DNA from 3 places in the Paenibacillus medicaginis genome. Region 3 is predicted to be linked to each of the others. Evidence: riboswitches for the same ligand, from Rfam matches in the RefSeq annotation. Region 3 holds a riboswitch; each other region holds the start of a gene.
What was found. A riboswitch is a leader RNA that binds a small molecule or an ion and turns the genes downstream of it on or off. The one in region 3 is predicted to bind cyclic di-AMP.

Region 1: it holds a riboswitch for cyclic di-AMP, as region 3 does, so the genes downstream of both, ACE5LO_RS15280 (TrkH family potassium uptake protein) here and ACE5LO_RS15960 (C40 family peptidase) in region 3, are expected to answer to the same signal.
Region 2: it holds a riboswitch for cyclic di-AMP, as region 3 does, so the genes downstream of both, ACE5LO_RS21910 (resuscitation-promoting factor) here and ACE5LO_RS15960 (C40 family peptidase) in region 3, are expected to answer to the same signal.

Annotation. Positions count from the first base shown of each region.
Region 1 covers NZ_JBHIRY010000014.1:85,354-91,466, reverse strand. Annotated here, with positions in the region: gene uvrC (excinuclease ABC subunit UvrC) at 1-1,581, shown strand, start outside; gene ACE5LO_RS15285 (CPBP family intramembrane glutamic endopeptidase) at 1,550-3,244, opposite strand; cyclic di-AMP (ydaO/yuaA leader) riboswitch at 3,498-3,645, shown strand; gene ACE5LO_RS15280 (TrkH family potassium uptake protein) at 3,702-5,045, shown strand; gene ACE5LO_RS15275 (potassium channel family protein) at 5,064-5,729, shown strand; gene ACE5LO_RS15270 (hypothetical protein) at 5,779-6,024, shown strand.
Region 2 covers NZ_JBHIRY010000028.1:9,794-15,906, forward strand. Annotated here, with positions in the region: gene ACE5LO_RS21900 (HD domain-containing protein) at 191-1,471, shown strand; gene ACE5LO_RS21905 (TatD family hydrolase) at 1,586-2,362, shown strand; cyclic di-AMP (ydaO/yuaA leader) riboswitch at 2,565-2,820, shown strand; gene ACE5LO_RS21910 (resuscitation-promoting factor) at 3,104-4,243, shown strand; gene rnmV (ribonuclease M5) at 4,406-4,951, shown strand; gene rsmA (16S rRNA (adenine(1518)-N(6)/adenine(1519)-N(6))-dimethyltransferase RsmA) at 4,957-5,841, shown strand; gene yabG (sporulation peptidase YabG) at 5,928-6,113, shown strand, end outside.
Region 3 covers NZ_JBHIRY010000015.1:91,018-97,130, forward strand. Annotated here, with positions in the region: gene ACE5LO_RS15955 (heavy metal translocating P-type ATPase) at 1-1,144, opposite strand, end outside; gene ACE5LO_RS15960 (C40 family peptidase) at 1,329-1,802, opposite strand; cyclic di-AMP (ydaO/yuaA leader) riboswitch at 1,807-1,942, opposite strand; gene ACE5LO_RS15965 (hypothetical protein) at 2,289-2,498, shown strand; gene ACE5LO_RS15970 (MFS transporter) at 2,482-3,702, opposite strand; gene ACE5LO_RS15975 (TetR/AcrR family transcriptional regulator) at 3,775-4,350, opposite strand; gene purM (phosphoribosylformylglycinamidine cyclo-ligase) at 4,504-5,544, opposite strand; gene ACE5LO_RS15985 (SDR family NAD(P)-dependent oxidoreductase) at 5,562-6,113, opposite strand, start outside.

The DNA.
Region 1 (6,113 bases), on a different contig from region 3:
TATCCCAATGCTTATGCCGCCCATCAGACGAAGAAGCTGCTGGACCGGATGTATCCCCTGCGCAAATGCGGGGCCATGCCCAAGGAGGTATGTCTGTATTATCACATGAACCAATGCCTTGGTCCGTGTGAGTACGAAGTGAGCCAGGAGACGTACCAGCAGATCAGAGAGGAAATCAGTTCATTTCTGAGCGGAGGGCATGAGGAGATCAAGAAGGAACTGCAGCGCAAAATGCAGGAAGCGGCGGAGGAGCTCTACTTCGAGCGCGCGAAGGAGCTACGGGATCAGATTATCAGCATTGAGGCCATGATGGAGAAGCAGAAGATTACAACGGCCGATACGAAGGATCGCGATGTGTTCGGCTTTGCCGTAGACAAAGGCTGGATGTGTGTGCAGATTTTGTACGTCCGCAAAGGTAAAATGATCGAACGTCACATGTCGACCTTCCCGTTCTATGGAGAGCCGTACAATGACTTTATTTCTTACGTGACCCAATACTACAGTGATAATCCGGCGCTGCCGCAGGAAATTCTGCTGCCTGACGCGCCCTCTGTGGAGGGTTCTGCCTCCGGGGAAGAGCAGAATGTGACTGGAGAGGATCTGCGGCAGGCGGACCGGGTGGCGGAGTCTGCTGTTGCCTACACCGCCGGTGAGAACTCTCTGATGGAAAAAGGGCAGCAGGGCGAGGAAGACCTGCAGCTATCGGCAGGTGGCGGCCTGGAGGAACCCCATACGGCGGCAGCTGCGCTGCAGCAATGGCTTGAGATCAAGGTGCTGCTTCCGCAGCGAGGATTGAAGCGTCAGATGGTCAGCATGGCGACGGAGAACGCCCGGGTTGCGCTGGATGAGAAGTTCCGCCTGATCGCCAGGGATGAGGAAAGAACGTCCAAGGCGGCGGATAATCTGGGTCGCGCCATCGGCCTGGAGAGCCTGCACCGCGTGGAGGCGTTCGATAACTCCAACATTCAAGGGGCCAACCCGGTATCCGCGATGATCGTGTTTATCGATGGCAAACCGGCCAAGAAGGAATACCGCAAGTACAAAATCCGCTCTGTACAGGGACCGGATGATTATGAAACGATGCGTGAGGTTATCCGCCGCCGTTATGAACGGGTGCTGAAGGAAAATCTGGAGATGCCCGATCTCATTGTGGTGGACGGCGGGCGCGGCCAGATTTCGGCTGCGGTGGATGTGCTGCAGAACGAGCTGGGGCTGTTCATCCCGGTATGCGGTCTCGTCAAGGATGCCAAGCACAAGACGTCCCAGCTGCTCGTCGGCGATCCGCCGGAGACGGTGGCACTTCCGCGCAACAGTGAGGAGTTTTACCTGCTACAGCGCATCCAGGAAGAGGTTCACCGCTTCGCCATTACGTTTCACAGGGAGCAGCGCGGCAAGTCCATGGTGACCTCCAGACTGGATTCAATTCCGGGCATTGGGGAAAAACGGCGCAAGCTGCTGCTTAAGCATTTCGGCTCCATTAAAAAAATAAGAGAGGCCAGTGTTGAAGATTTCCGGCCTCTCTCGATCGGCGACAAGCTCGCCACACAAATTATAGCTGCCCTTCAGGATGAGGAGTCGTAATAAACGGCTTCTCTTTTTTAGTGGGATTGAAGAGATACACCACATAGCCGACTACAGCGGGCAGCACCATCCCGATAGCTCCTACGGTGATGTTGACGACATCTCCCATCGACATCAGGCTGATGCCCATCAGAATGCTGTCAAATATGACATGACTGAACATGGCGGTAATGAAGCCGTATCTAAGGAAAATAAAGCTGAACAGCAGCCCGAGGAACAGCAGCTCGATCGGACGGGTGATGACAGGATAAATCGGGTACAGGGTATGTCCGAACGCCCAGATCAGTGAGCTGAGGGCGCTGGCGGCCAGCGTGCTGCGCACGATCTTTCTCAGCATCGGGATGCCGAACAGCCTGTAAAGCGCTTCTTCTCCGATTCCCGCCATCCAGGCCATGATCGGCAGCAGCCAGGCGTAGGTCATGTTATACGGCGACTGCGTTTCATCGATGGTGGACCAGCTGCCGATCAGCAGGTTGAGAATGACAAAGATGACGGACTGAACCCCAAGCAGGATGAAAGCCCACACATATCCGGCGCCCATGCTGCGCAGCACATACACTCCGTATCCAGGCTCCTTTGCACGCGGCCACGGGTTGAGTCCAGCTGTTTTCCAAAGCCCGTTGCCTCCTACAAAGGAGAAGTAAATGATAACTCCCATCATCAGATTAAAGATGATTTGCAGACCGATGCCGAAGATCAGGACGTCGCTGTTGGCGGATTGGGCTTGCAAATAAGGCATCATGTTGAGCAGAGTCAGCACCGAAATGGCAAAATAAACGAAGCTCAGAATAATACCGCGGGTAAACGAGGTATGACGCCGGGTCAAGCTGCTGTACACCACGGCAAGCACACCGAGCACGAAGGAAAACAGCATGTAGCCGATATAGTACAAAAGGTTGGCAAGTTTCGTCTGTTGATCGACATATTCCGTATGGGAAGAAGGAACGGCAAAGGAGGACTCCAGAGAGCGGACACCCCCGTTTTCAAACGTCAGTCTGACCTGAAGCATAGCATCCCCGATCTTGCTTCCTTCGTCCGAATAGGTAAGTCCAGGCTCACTTTCCCTGGTCTCAACGGTTAGATTTTCCGTGTTATACCCCATTTGCTTCAGTAAAGGGGCAGCCAAAGCCTTTTTATCTGCAAGCGGCATACCTTCTTCGTACGCCCGCAGCAGTCCGCTCCGGGTTTCACCGTCAGGAAGAGCTTCGGTGTTGTTATAAAATCCGTCTCCGTTTTGAATAATAAAACCGACAGGCTTCCCCGTCTGCAGACCGACATCAACCATGACGGTGTGGTCCTGCGCCGGGTCGGGAAGGCTGACCCGGTAAAATTCGTAAGGATACTTCCCGCCCCACTTCCGATTGTATTCAGGGATAAGCTGCTCTTTGGAAAGATACCCGTACAGTTCGGCGTGTGCTTCATAGGCGGGAGCGGGCATTTCCCCTGCCGACTCTTTAAAACCCAAAACGGACTTGGCAAAGCCTTCTGCGCGCTCAACAGCCTTCTGTTTGCTGATTGCCTCCCCTGGCTGATTCTGGCTTAAGGATGCGAGAACCGGCAGCAGTACCTGCAGCAGCAGAAACACGGCGAGGCCGATGATGCCCAGGGTGCTCAGCTTCTTGAAATCAGCGGTTAATTTAACCGGTTTTCCGATGGGATTCATCTAATACCTCCTTCATATGGACCATTTTAACATCTTTCCGTGAGAAGTTCCTTTCCTTTGCAGGAAGGGGATGAATGGACCGTCATCGCTTCATGAGCGTGTGTAAATGCGATGAAAAAGATGAAAGAATACAATAATGTAGGATTCATGAGAGCTGGAACGCTTCTTTTGCTCTGAATTGGCGTTATTTGAGCCTTTTTCATGAAAAGCATCTTTTGTGATGTACAAGGAGAAGGTTTATAATTTGTTTGCAATTGCATACAAGCCGAATTTCGTTATGAATACGGGGGAACCATTTAATTGGGGTGAATTTCGCACCTGGTCATGGGCCGGGTCTGAATAGGGCGATTTCTGCGGCCCGAATCCGTCAGCTAACCTCGTAGGCTGCAGGCAGGAACCTGGTCAGGCACTTGGTTTTCCGGTGTCTTTTTTTAATGACTTTTTCTAGAGGTGTATAATGATAATTCCCAAATTGAAATGGCTGCGCCTTTCCCCTCCGCGCATTCTCGTGAGCGGTTTTGCCCTTATTATTTTGCTCGGTGCAGGACTGCTTATGCTGCCAATCTCCAATACGTCGGGGGTGCCACTGCCTTTTATTGACGCCTTGTTCACCGCAACGTCGGCTACTTGTGTGACCGGTCTGGTCGTTGTGGATACAGGCACGCATTTCACGGTGTTCGGTCAGGTCGTCCTCGCGCTGTTAATTCAGATCGGAGGCCTTGGCTTCATGACAATGGCTACCTTGCTGGCTCTTGTGTTCAAACGCAGAATTTCGCTGAAGGAGCGGCTGATTCTTCAAGAAGCGATGAATCAGACCTCCATGGAGGGCATTGTCGCCCTGATCCGCAAGGTGCTGTTGTACTCGCTGACCATAGAAGCAGTGTGTGCCGTGGTGTTCGCGGTCCGCTGGTCCTTTGACATGCCTGTAGGCAGAGCTATTTATTTCGGGGTGTGGCATGCCATTTCGATGTTCAACAATGCGGGTTTTGATCTGTTTGGCGAATTCCGCAGCTTGACGTTATACGTCAACGATCCGGTTATCAACTTTACAGCCATGTTTTTGATCGTTACCGGCGGTATCGGGTTTGTCGTCATGTCGGATTTGGTGGAATACCGCAAGAGAAAGAAGCTTTCCCTGCACACCAAGGTTGTGCTTACAGCGACAGCGGTGCTTATTGTTACAGGTGCGCTGGTCATCTTTGTTTTTGAATTCACGAATCCGAAGACGCTGGGCAGCCTTCCCTGGTCAGGCAAAATCCTGGGATCGCTGTTCCAGTCGGTTACGCCGCGTACGGCGGGCGCCAATACGCTGGATATTGCGGGACTCCGTCAGGCCACGCAGTTTTTCATTATTATATTGATGTTTATCGGTGCGTCTCCAGGCTCAACGGGGGGCGGCATCAAAACGACAACCTTTACGATCATGGCTGGAGCTGTTGTGTCCATGATTCGCGGAAGGGAAGATATCGTGATTTACCGTTACCGTCTGGCTCAGGATCGTATTTTGAAAGCACTCACGATTACACTGCTCGCCCTTTTTCTCGTGATAGCTGTTACGATGATCTTGACGACTACAGAGGATCGTCATTTTCTGATGATTCTGTTCGAAACGACCTCTGCATTCGGAACAGTCGGGCTTTCCATGGGGCTGACGCCGGATTTATCGGTGATCGGCAAAATATTGATCAGTTTCACGATGTTTGCGGGCAGACTCGGACCGATCACGCTTGCTTATGCTTTGGGCAAAAAGCAGAGCAAGGAGCTTTATCGCCACCCGGAAGGCAAAATGATTATAGGATAAGGGAGTTACAGATCAGCAATGAAAATTCAGCAGTTCGTGGTTATCGGTTTGGGACGTTTTGGCTCCAGCCTGGCAATGCAGCTTATGGAAATGGGATATGAGGTGCTTGGCATCGACAGGGATGAAGATGTCGTGGAAGAAATGAGTGAGTATCTGACCCATGTGGTGACCGGCGATGCCACCGATGAACAGTTGCTCCGCTCCATCGGAGTCCGCAATATGGATTGCGGCATCGTGGCGATCGGAGATGATATTCAGATGAGCATTCTCGCTACTATTCTATTGAAGGAACTGGGCATCAAGACCGTGGTGGCCAAAGCGATCTCCAAGCTGCACGGAAGGGCGCTGGAAAAGCTGGGGGTGGACCGTATCGTGTATCCGGAACGGGATATGGGCATACGGGTCGCCCACCAGCTGGTCACCCCCAATCTGCTTGATTATCTGCAGCTTTCCAAGGACTACACCATTGCGGAACTGAATGTGCCGGCATGCCTGAACGGCAAAACGCTGTCTGAGCTGAATACACGGACCCGTTTCGGCTGCAGCATCGTGGCCATTCACACCAGCAACGGGGTGCTGATTGCGCCTACAGCAATGGATAAGGTTCACTGCGATGACATCATGGTCATCATCGGCACGAACAATAATATCGGACGTTTCGAGGAAGAGGTCGTGAACCAGTAATCATTCTGTCTATTCTATACGTATTCATTAAAAAATAAGTGGGGATAACTTGGACAATAACATCGGTAAACGAGGCCGGTTGGAGGAAGAAGTATTTTCCTACCGCAGCACGAAGGACCAAAAAGTGATTCTGTACTGGCAAGGCAGACAAGTGATGATTTTGCAAGGAAAAGACAGTGAAAAGTTCCTGCAGCGAATCGCTACTGCCAACGACAGCAAAGAAGAGCAGTTGATTATGGCCAAGGTAACAGGCAATTTCAAGCGAGGGAATGAAAAACAGGCAAAGCGCCGATAGGCTAGGGTAAGAAGTTGACAGTACCCATAACAAGCTCCCTAAAAGCAACGACTTTGCTCGGATTGCGGATGAAGAATTAGAAATAGGAA
Region 2 (6,113 bases), on a different contig from region 3:
GCTAATATGACTAGGAATCAACAATTAATATTATAAAATATATTATAATGAGTATGTCGATTTGGAAATCATTAATAGTATAAAATAAGACGAAATTCGACAAAAGATGTCGAATTCCTGCGACACATACCTATGTTTTACATCGGTTACATATATCCTATTTTCAAGGAGCTAAGGCCAAATGAATCTGATGCAGCAGCCGCTTACGGAAGAGAAAGTGTTTAAAGATCCGGTCCACAATTACATTCACGTTCAGGATGTTGTCATCTGGCGTTTGATTAATACTTCTGAGTTTCAGAGGCTGCGCCGGATTCGTCAGCTTGGAACTTCCTATTTAACTTTTCATGGTGCTGAACACAGCCGTTTCTCTCACTCCCTGGGCGTATATGAGATTACACGCCGCATCATTTCCCAATTTGAACGCGGTGAATATACAGACTGGCCCAAGGAAGAAAAACTGGTCACCTTATGTGCCGCCCTGCTGCATGATTTGGGGCATGGCCCGTTCTCCCATTCCATCGAAGAAGCCTTCGGCATGAATCACGAGGATTGGACCTGCCGTATTATTTTGGGAGACACGGAGATCAATACGGTCCTTTGCCAGGTTGAACCCGGGTTTCCGGAAAAGGTCGCTGCCGTGATCTCAAAAACCTACGATAAACCGATCGTAGTCAATTTGGTAACGAGTCCGCTGGATGCGGACAGAATGGATTATCTGCTGCGGGACGCCTACCAGACAGGAGTTAATTACGGCACCATCGACCTTGACCGCATTCTGCGCCTGCTTCGCCCTCATAAGGGCCGTATTGTCGTCAAGGACTCGGGAATGCATGCTGTGGAAGACTACCTGATGTCCCGTTACCAAATGTACTGGCAAATTTATTTTCATCCGGTGACCCGCAGCTCGGAAATTATACTGCGGCTCATTTTCCGGAGAGCCAAGGAGCTAATGAATCAGGGGTATGCCTTCGGATTTCTGCTTGATCCTCTTCCCGACTTAATCCGCGGAGATCTGACAGTCAGCCAGTATTTAATGCTGGATGAATCCCTGATACAAACTGTATTTAATTTATGGAAGCAGGAAGAGGACCCTGTTCTGAGCGACCTGTGTTCGCGTTTTATGGATCGCAGGCTATATAAATATGTGCAAATCGACTCTATGGATAGGAGTATGATTGACGATTTGCGGGCCGCCCTTGCGAAGGCTGGACTTCACCCCGACTATGACTTGGAAATTGATTTTCCGACAGACCTTCCTTATGATGTATTCCGGAAGGACGGATCGACAGAGAATCAGATTTTGCTGCTTGGCCGGGAGGGCGGTGTGCGCGAAATATCTGAAGTGTCGGATATCGTACGCTCAATCAGCGGTATTCACCGGGGAAAATACCATCTGTATTACCCGCAAAATAAATTGGAGCAAATTAAGGATAAGCTGCCGCCCGACATCCAGAAATTGTTTGTAAAATAACCTTCAAATCATTTGTTTTTAATCTAAGCATCATGATATAGAAGATTGCAAAAATTGAAAATTGCCAAAGAAAGAAATTAATCTAAATTAAAACCAATTAAGGAGGAACAATCCTTGGAATTATTTGATACGCATACCCATCTTGATTCGCCGTCATTTAACGAAGACAGAGAGCAAATCATATCAAACGCCGTCGAAGCGGGAGTTACACGAATGGTCAATGTCGGGTTTAATAGAGAGACTATTCCCAGTACAATGGAGCTTGCTGAAACTTATGATTTTATTTATGCTGCTGTCGGATGGCATCCCGTTGATGCCATCACCATGCAGGATGGGGACTTGGAATGGATTGCATCGCTTTGCAAGCATGAGAAGGTCGTAGCCATTGGGGAAATTGGACTGGATTACCATTGGGATACTTCTCCGAAGGATGTTCAGCAGCGGGTGCTGCGCCAGCAAATCGGACTTGCCCGGGAGCTGGGGATGCCGATTGTCATTCACAACCGCGATGCGCACGAGGATATCGTGAAAATTTTGCGTGAAGAGAAAGCGCATGAGGTTGGAGGAATTATGCATTCGTTCTCTGGCAGCTGGGAAATTGCTAAATTATGTCTGAATATGGAATTTCATTTGTCCTTTGGAGGCCCGATTACATTCAAAAATGCGCGTCAGCCGAAAGAGGTTTTGGCGCAGGTGCCGCTGGATCGCTTATTGATTGAAACCGATTCCCCTTATCTGACTCCCCATCCCTTCAGAGGCAAACGAAACGAGTCGGCCTATGTGAGATTGGTGGCTGAGGCAGCTGCCCAAATCAAGGGAATTTCCGTCGAGGAATTGGCGGCGATCACCACCAAAAATGGGCTGGAACGATTTTACATACGGAGAGAATGAGAGATAAATCATTAAAAAAGTATCCTAGACAGAGCTAAACATAAAAATGTTCCGGGAAAACCGCGATTATTACAATATTTTAACCGATTATTTAGAGAAAAGCACTTGAAAGCTGCTTTACAACATGCATGTAAACAGGATATCATCGTTTCAGTGAATTATTGATGCTGTGTAAAGCGGCAAATTCAGTAGTTCATTTCATGAACCAGTCTCGCTTAATCTCTGTTATGGAGAACGGGGGAACCGATATGGTGGCAGGCCATAAGGAGAGCGTACAGACATAGACGTATTGTCGTGTGCATGTACCTTCGCTTATGCCGGACGTCATAGTTCGATTTCTTTTCTGGGTCTTAGGGGTGAATGTGAAGGCAGCCGCCATGAGCGGGTGACCTGAACTAGGGCGACTCTCTACGTCCGAATCCGACAGCTAACCCCGTAAGCGTATCAAGAGAGAAGCTACCTCGTGTATGGATTTTCCGCATATGTCATTGACGGAAGTCACGAAAGAGCTCTCTTAACTCTTTCTTGACTTTTTTAGTTTATGAATATGGGAGAATCTGCCCACATACTGTTACATAACGGAGTTATGAAGCAGTAAAGGGGGGCGCCATGCTGCGAAGACGGGAACATGATGCAGGGCAGGTTGCAGTCAGGCTTGTCTTGTAGAAAATCTGGTATAGTCGCGTCAACTTCAATCATGTATTACTCTCAGACGGCGAGGCTATGAAGGAGGACGGAGAAGTGGGAATTTTCCAACAAGGGGAGACCCATGAGTCACGCTCATCCAGCATGTCTTACGCGTTGCGATGGAGGCATGAAAAATTGCGCCATGCATCATTGGTCGCTATTTTTCTAATCGCACTAACAATCACAATCTCTATTCTGGTGTACACGCAGACAAAGAAACAAGTGGTTCTGGTCATCAACGGTCAGACGAAAGCGGTTGAGACCCGCGGAGAAAGTTTGCAGGATGTTCTGGAGGAGCATTCTATTACACTGGCACCCCATGACAAGATTTCCATGCCGGTGAACGGAGCTGTACAGAATGGGGAGCGGGTAGTCATTAAACGGGCTGCGCCAGTGAACGTATCCGCAGGCTATGAAACCAAACAGCTGTACACCACCGAAAATACAGTAGAAGACGCTATTCGAACCTTGGGCTACGAATTGTCACCGGAAGATAAGGTTTCCCCCTCACCGGATACCAGAATCTCTTCTAACATGGATATAAAAATTGTTCGTGTTACGAAGCAGAAGGTTCAACAAAAGGCAGAGATTCCTTACAGAGTCGTCAAGACGGCTGATCCAAGCTTGTACAAGGGAGATAATCGCACCTTGGTGAGCGGCAAGGATGGAGTCATGGTCCAGAATATTGAGAAGGTGTATCATGACGGGAAACTGATTTCAAAGCGTATGGTAAGCAAAGAAGTTGCTACGAATCGTGTTGACAAGGTTATTGCAGTAGGTACGAAGAAGAAACCTGTTGTACTGGCGGCATCTATCGGACCTTCCGGTTCCGCAAAGACGGCCGGTGCCAATACGATTAGCCGGGTAGGAATAGAATTTAAATATACAAAAGTTTTAAGCAATGTATCCATGACGGCTTACTCCGCACAGCAGCCTGGCATAGGCACCCGGACATCCTCCGGCACACGCGTTACTGAAGGACGCACCATTGCCGTGGACCCTAATGTCATCCCAATAGGCTGGTGGGTATATATTGAAGGTCTTGGCTTCCGTCGTGCTGAGGATACTGGCGGCGCCATAAAAGGCAACAAAATCGATGTGTATTATGAGAGTTTGAATCAGGCGATGAATTTTGGCCGTAAAACAGGAATGACAGTGTATGTCATCGGTCCGGTCAAACCGGAGTTGAATTAACCGCAGGCGGAAATGTTGGAGCTTGTAATTCAATCGCTGGTTAGGATAGTATTAAGAACATAAAGATGCCATGCTAAGAAGGGGAGGATCATCCTCTTCTTATTTTTATTTTGTGCTAAATGCCAAGCTCGGGATGAGAGCATCGGGAAGGAAGATAGATTCATGATTAAGGAAGTCATCGTAGTGGAGGGCCGGGATGATACGGTGGCCATCAAAAGGGCGGTCCAGGCCGACACGATTGAAACCGGCGGTTCTGCCATCAATGCCACGACGATTCGCAAAATTGCCATGGCTCAGAAGCGGCGGGGGATCATTATCCTGACCGATCCGGATCACGCCGGGGAGCGGATTCGCAAGATTATTGCCTCCAGGGTGCCGGGGTGCAAGCAGGCATTTATTCCTGAGGCGGAAGCGACCCGGAAAGGGGATATCGGGGTGGAGAATGCTTCTCCCGAAGCGATCCGTCACGCACTCGCCAGAGTTCATACTACGGTAGAGGATGCGCGCCCCCTGATCGATTGGGAGGACCTTATTGACGCGGGCATGATCACACATCCACGGGCGGCCTCCCGCAGGATGACGTTAGGCAACATCCTGGGCATCGGTTATTGCAACGGCAAGCAGCTTCATAAGCGGCTGACGATGTTCCAAATCAGCCGCGAGGAGTTCGCGGCGGCATTACAGCAAATTGAAAGCGAAGGATTGTGATGGACATGAAGGGTCTTGAAGATATTGCGACTCCCCGCCGGACCAAGGAGATCATTCAGAGGCACGGTTTCTCGTTCAAGAAGAGTCTGGGACAGAATTTTCTGGTTGACCAGAATATATTGCAAAAAATCGTGGCTGCCGCCGGATTGGATGAGACCAAGGGAGCGCTTGAGATCGGGCCGGGCATTGGAGCGCTGACGGAGCGGCTGGCCCGTTCGGCCAAGTGCGTAACGGCTGTGGAGATCGATCAGCGGCTTCTGCCCATTCTGGACGAAGTTATGGCACCGTACGACCAGGTGCGCGTACGTCACGGGGACGTGCTGAAGCTGGACCTTAAAGAAGTGTTCGCGGAGGACTTTGCGGATGTGGAAAAGGTCAGCGTGGTAGCCAATCTGCCTTATTACGTCACAACTCCCATCTTGATGAAGCTGCTGGAGGACAAGCTGCCTCTGGAGAATATCGTCGTCATGATTCAAAAGGAGGTAGCTGAACGAATGGCCGCGGCTCCAGGCTCCAAGGATTATGGCAGCTTGAGCATAGCGGTGCAGTATTACAGTGAGCCGGAGCTGGTCTGCATTGTGCCGCACACCGTATTCATTCCGCAGCCCAATGTGGAATCGGCGGTTATCCGGCTGCGTGTAAGACCGGAGCCACCGGTCCAGGTTCCGGACGAAAAGCATTTTTTTGAAGTCGTGCAGTCTGCCTTCGCGCAACGGCGCAAAACGATTGCTAACAACCTGAAGAGCCGATTCTTCACAAAAGAGAATAAGGATGCGTTAGAGCCCCTTTTGCGGTCCGCAGACATTGAACCCTCCAGAAGGGGAGAAACGCTCAGCATCGAAGAGTTCGCGCGTCTGAGCACGCTGTTGCTGGAAGCAGGCTATAAATAAACATCCGTTCTGCCATGCTTGATTTCAGACGGCCGGAACCAAAGCGGGGTATTGCCCATACGATGAAGCAGGGGTGATACACATTGATGATCATTGGAGACTTGGTCGTTCGTAAATCGTACGGCAGGGACGTGACGTTCCGCGTAGAGGAAGTCTGGCGCGATAATGCCATCATTAAAGGGACAGAGTTCCGGCTGCTGGCAGACTCCCCTATGAGCGATCTGGTCAAAGTGTCGACCGATCCGATGAACGGCATAACCAAACAGGCACAA
Region 3 (6,113 bases):
AAAACGTGGCACCACTGATCAGCAATGGCGGCACGATAGCCAGCAGGGTGGCGACAATGACGACGACCGGCGTATAATAACGTGCGAATTTTGTAATAAACTGTTCCGTTGGCGCCTTCTTGCTGCTTGCATTTTGTACCAGCTCCAAAATTTTGGAAACGGTGGATTCACCGTAGCTTTTAGTAACCTCAACGGTCAATACTCCGTTTTTGTTAACAAAGCCGCTTAATACCTCATCCCCGGGCTCGACCTCGCGCGGCACGGATTCGCCTGTTAAAGCCGAGGTGTCCATGGCGGTTCTGCCCTCCAGCACTTTGCCGTCAAGCGGCACCCGTTCGCCAGGCTTCACTATGATGAGATCACCGACACGAACCTCTTCCGGGGCTACCCGCTTCGTCTCATTCCCCATCTGCAGATTGGCATAATCAGGCCGGATATCCATCAGGCTGCTGATGGATTTGCGCGACCGGTTCACAGCTATGCTCTGGAACAGCTCACCTACCTGATAGAACAGCATGACGGCCACGCCCTCGGGATACTGCTGAATGGCAAAGGCGCCGATGGTGGCGAGAGACATCAGAAAATGCTCGTCAAACACCTGGCCTCTGAGGATATTTTTGACAGCTCTGAGGACAATGTCACCGCCAACAATAAGATAAGCGATGGTAAACAGCACAAACTCCGCTACTCCCGTAACAGGTGACAATAGCCCGACTCCTGTTAGAAGGGCACCTGCAATCAAGTGAATGATCATGCGTTTCGTATTGCCTGCCCCATGATCATGGCTGTGCCCGTGACTGTGGTCGTGAGCATGATCGTGGTCATGAGTATGACCATGATCGTGGTTATGACCATGCTGTGCAGCCGCATGGCTTATGGCCGCTTTCGCAGCAGCTCCGTTCCCCTTCTCCACGACCTGAATATGAGGCTCCAACTGATTCACTTTTTTCTTGGCTGCTGTGACGACATCCTGATCATGCGTTTTGTCCACTTCCATCGTAAGTGTCTTGCTTACAAAGTTAACAGAACAGTCCATAACCCCGTCCAGCTTCTTCACACCGTTCTCAATCTTCATGGCGCAATTCGCACAGTCCAGGCCTTCCAGTATAAGCTCCCGTTTCACCTTTTCAACCGCTGTACCCATTAGGCTTCTCCCCTTCCTGGCAGCCAAATAACTATATATGAATAATTGTTCATGTGTTTTGAACTTATTATATGTAGTGAAGGAGAAGATTGTCAATGCAGTATTCCCATTCTATGCAAGGCAGATGACCTGACAGTAAAAAAAGGACAAGCCTGAAAATAATTTCAGGCTTGTCCTTTTCCATTCAACGCGCTTCGCTCACCATTTGGGCATAGCTTGTCTGGCTGATGACGCGGCGGGCCGTTACATATCTGTTTTGATAATAAGACTCTGACAGGCTGCTGACAGTAACACCCTGGCTGCTTGAGGAATGGGCAAACTGATTGTTCCCCACATAGATGCCGGCATGGGAAATGCCGCGTCCGCTTGTGTTAAAAAACACCAGGTCTCCCGCCCGGAGATCTTCTTTGGCGACTGCTACACCTTCGTTAGCCTGCTGTTGGGAAGTGCGGGGCAAGTCCAAACTAAACTTGTTGAATATGTACAGAATAAAACCGGAACAATCGAATCCTGCAGTTGTGGTGCCCCCATATTTGTATGGAGTACCTGCAACCTGACTAACATAGCTGTTGATTTGTGCTTCGCTGGCATGTGTAGTGGCAGCCCCGGATGTAAACAGTACGGCGGCTCCAAAAATCGACAATATCGCTTTTTTCAAAAAAATGTTCTCCCTTCAACGCCTACGGAGTTAGCTGAGGGTTAGGTAGAAGGTTCCCTTTACTCTTTTATGTACAAGAATAATTCACCCGGAATGGTTCCCCCGTTTTCAAACACAATGAAATTCGGCAAATATTAAAATTTTGTAACCTTAATCAGGGTAATATACCCAACCTCTCTTTGTCAATGGAAGAAAAACCCTTTTGATAGAAGGTGGCAGCGGCTATATACCAACAAAAAATTGCAGTTCATAAAAGTAACATAAAAGAAACAAAAATGTAAACACGCAATGCATAGTTAGCTGTATCGAGAAACATATTACACGCAGATTGGAGGAAAACCCCGGTTAAGATGGCGTGTAAAAAAACCGGTCGGGGCAGTACCTTTGACCGGTTGGATGCTTCCATATTATCGGAGTCGGAACTTCTTGCGGAGGCGAGTTAATCTTATGTTAATATAGATTTAACAAGCAATGGGAGATGGTGAAATGAAAAGGTATCCTCTTTGGTATAACGTAATTGTAGGAACTGTACTGATCGCACTGATCTGCTCATTATTTTTTGTGGAATATAACATAACCCCTTATGCCTTGTTCGTCCTGTTTATAGCCATGGCTGTCCGGGATTGGAAAACCGACCGCCGCTACTCCATTTTGTATCTTGTGTTGGCGGGGGTATACGTTATTTTGATGCTGTAGCCTCTTGAACCTGTTTTCTCTCCGTAAAATAATAGATCAGTGCCATGGCTGGCAGTGCAATGCCTATGACGGACGCAGCCTTCCAGCCCCCCAGGTCATAAGCCCATCCTCCAGCCGCAGAACCCAGGGCTCCACCTGCAAAAAAGATAGCCATAAACAAACCGTTCAACCGGCTGCGCACCTCGGCTCCAAGGGCAAAAATCGCACGCTGGCTGAGAACCAGATTAGCCGACACGCCCATGTCCAAAAGAATCGCAGAAAAGACTAATATGGATACGGTAAACACCGAACGGGTATGAACCATGAAAGGCAGAGCCAGTGCAATGATAACTGCGGCCAAAGCGAGCCCTGTCGCCGTCCGAATCCAGCCCCGATCTGCCAGACGGCCTGCGATGGGGGCCGCAATCGCGCCGGATACTCCCGCTAAGGCAAACAATGCCACTTCCATTTGTGAAAAATGAAATGCAGGCCCTGTCAGTAACAGCGAAACCGTCGTCCAGAACAAGCTGAAGGTCCCAAATACAGCAGCATGATAAATGGCCCGGCGCCGCAGGATTGGCGTAGTTTTCAGCAGATGCCACATCGAGCCGATGAGCCTGGAGTAAGGTTCGTTTGTCACCGGCTTTCTGGCAGGAAGCGCCTTGGCCAGAACGAGAGCCAGGACAAAAATCAATACAGAGGATAAAACGAATACGGAACGCCAGCCCAGCAGATCAGCCACCATGCTGGACAGCGGGCGTGCAAGCATAATGCCCAGCAGCAAACCGCTCATGACATTGCCCACTACCCTGCCGCGGGATTCGTCAGGCGCAAGATGCGCCGCATACGGCACCAGAATCTGAGCCGCCACCGAGCCGATCCCGATCATTGCGGACGCAAGAAGGAACAGCGCGGCGCTTGGAGCCGCCGCCAGGGTAAGCAAAGACAGTATAGTAAGGAACAGTGCCCCTACCACCAGCTTCCTATTTTCAAGCACATCCCCCAAAGGGACGACAAACAGCAGGCCGATGCCGTAGCCAATCTGCGTCAGAGTAACAATCAGGCCCGCCGCTCCCGAGGATAGCCCGATGGACGAGCTGATTTCCCCCACCAAAGGCTGGGCATAATATAAATTAGCCACAATGATGCCACACGAGATGGCCAGAAAAAGCGTAAGCCACGTCGGAACAGATTTTATAACCGCTTGATTTCCCATTGAACTCATAAGAAGGGCTCCTTTACATTTTGATTTCATTTTACAGGAATGAATGTTCCGGAAAATTCAAAAAAAATATAGCTACAGCATTTCAATGACCGCAGCTATCATGTCTTCAGCCGCTCGCCTGTCACTTGTGGATCTGGCCACAACGTTTATGCCATGGTTCAAGTGAAGCAATAGGGATGTAAGGACTTTGATGTCTTTGTCTGGGCTGATTTCTCCGCTCTGTTGACCTTTTTTAAGAAGCTCATAAAATAACCGCTCAAGCTCATTCAGGCTTTCCCGGGTCAATTGGTGAAACTCCTGGTGAGGAGAATCGGCCGAGACGATCGTGTTTGTCACGAGACAGCCTTTAGGATAGGCTTCGTCATATGCGCCTGCAATATGCAGGTCAAAATACTGGCGGACTCCCTCTTTTACAGATGTGGCTTGCCGCAGAAGGGTCCGCTTCCTCTCCCAAACCTTCTTATAATGCTTAAAGGCCTGCACATACAGCGTTTCTTTGTCCACAAACGTTTCATACATGCTCGATCGGCTGATGCCCATCGCTTTGACCAAATCGGGTATGCTCGTTGCTTCATAGCCCTTTTCCCAGAAAACGAGCATCGCTTTATGCAGCACCTGTTCATAGTCAAATTCTTTGGTGCGTCCCATGATCATCCCTTCCTTCTCTTCGCTAATAACAGTATACATTTTCCGAAATGATCAGTCCAGTATTTTTTTAAAGGAGCCTAAAGATCAATTGATCTTTAGGCCAACGTGAGACGCTCCGTGAACGAAGCATTGCTGTATACCATCTCGAAATCATTACTGCCAATTAAGTTCGCCCGTGTAGGTTACCTGTTGGTCTCCTTCAATGATTTCGCCAATAATATAGCTTTCACAGCCTTTTGTTTGAAGATGCTGGCGAATCATTTGTACGTCATTTTTATCCGCCACCAGCGTAATTCCGACCCCCATATTGAACGTCTTTAGCATATCCTGATCGCTTACTTGACCATAATTTTTAATTATTTCAAATATTTTCATTATTTCCATCCGGTCAAGCTCGATCCGTGCAGAGGTGCCGGGTGGCAATATCCTGTTCAGATTTCCTGCGATGCCACCACCAGTGATATGAGCCATCCCCTTGATAACAGACTGAGGGAAAAGGTTTTTTAGCTCTTGATAATAACATTTATGCGGTCTAAGAATGGTCTCCATAAAGGACTCTCCTTCGATTTTCTCATCCATAATTTCCGGGCGAGTCTCCAAAAGCTTCCTTACCAAAGAATAACCGTTCGTATGAAGTCCGTTGGAAGCTAAGGCCAGCACAACATCCCCTATCTTGATTTGTGAACCATCAATAATTCTACTCTTGTCTACAACCCCGAGAACACTTGCATTAAGCATGTATTCTCCTTCCGGTAATACACGAGGCTGTTCAGAAGTCTCTCCGCCTATTAAGAGGCAATCTTGTTCCTTACAAGCATCAGAAATTCCACGAACAATACGAACAACAACATTTTTTTCCATTTTCCCACACAAAATAATATCCAGCACAACCTCCGGTTTAGCTCCCATGACAATGATGTCATTGATCAAATGGTTAATCAGATCGTAACAAATACTTTCAACCTTGTCTTCTTGAAAAGCGAGCAATTGCTTGGATCCCGGCTCTTCTGCTTTGAGAACTAATACTGGATTTTCGACACCTTCAAATCGAGCTTCAAATAATGAAGCAAACGCTCCGGGACGGTTTATTACCCGCGAATCAGATGTAATCATGCTCTCAGCCATTTCTTTTTTAGCAGCATCCGCGATATCGATGTTAACGCCAGATTTTTCATAAGACAGTTCATTTGACACGGTTACAGCCTCCTTGGTTACTCCAAAGTTGATTTTAAATAAATCTGTTCAATTTCGCATCTTTCACTTTGATTCAGCACATGCATCACTTGGTTTGCTACGTCGTCTGGGTTTAACGAAATGGGACGATCACCAGGTTTTTTATCGTTAAAGTAAGTATCAACGCGCCCTGGCCCAATGGTTGTTATCGTAATGTTTGTTCCTCTCAGTTCTTGTCTCACAGAATCTGAAAACCCTCGAAGCCCGAACTTCGAGGCACAATACAGACTCCCTTCTGCAAAACCAATATGATCCGCGTCGGAAGTAATATTGATGATTCTTCCGAAATTTTGCCGTTTCATATTTGGAAGCAGACGCTTTGTCAACAAAAATGGAATCGTTAAATTTAATTTAAGAAGCCTGTCCCAATCATTCAACTCTAATTGTTCCACTAAAGCAAATTTTCCACATCCTGCATTGTTAATCAGCACATCAATACCCTGCGACTTTTGCAACACCTGCTTGACTATTTGATCAGCACGAGAGATATCCGTCAAATCACAAGAGTATAAAGAGATGGATTTAGCCTG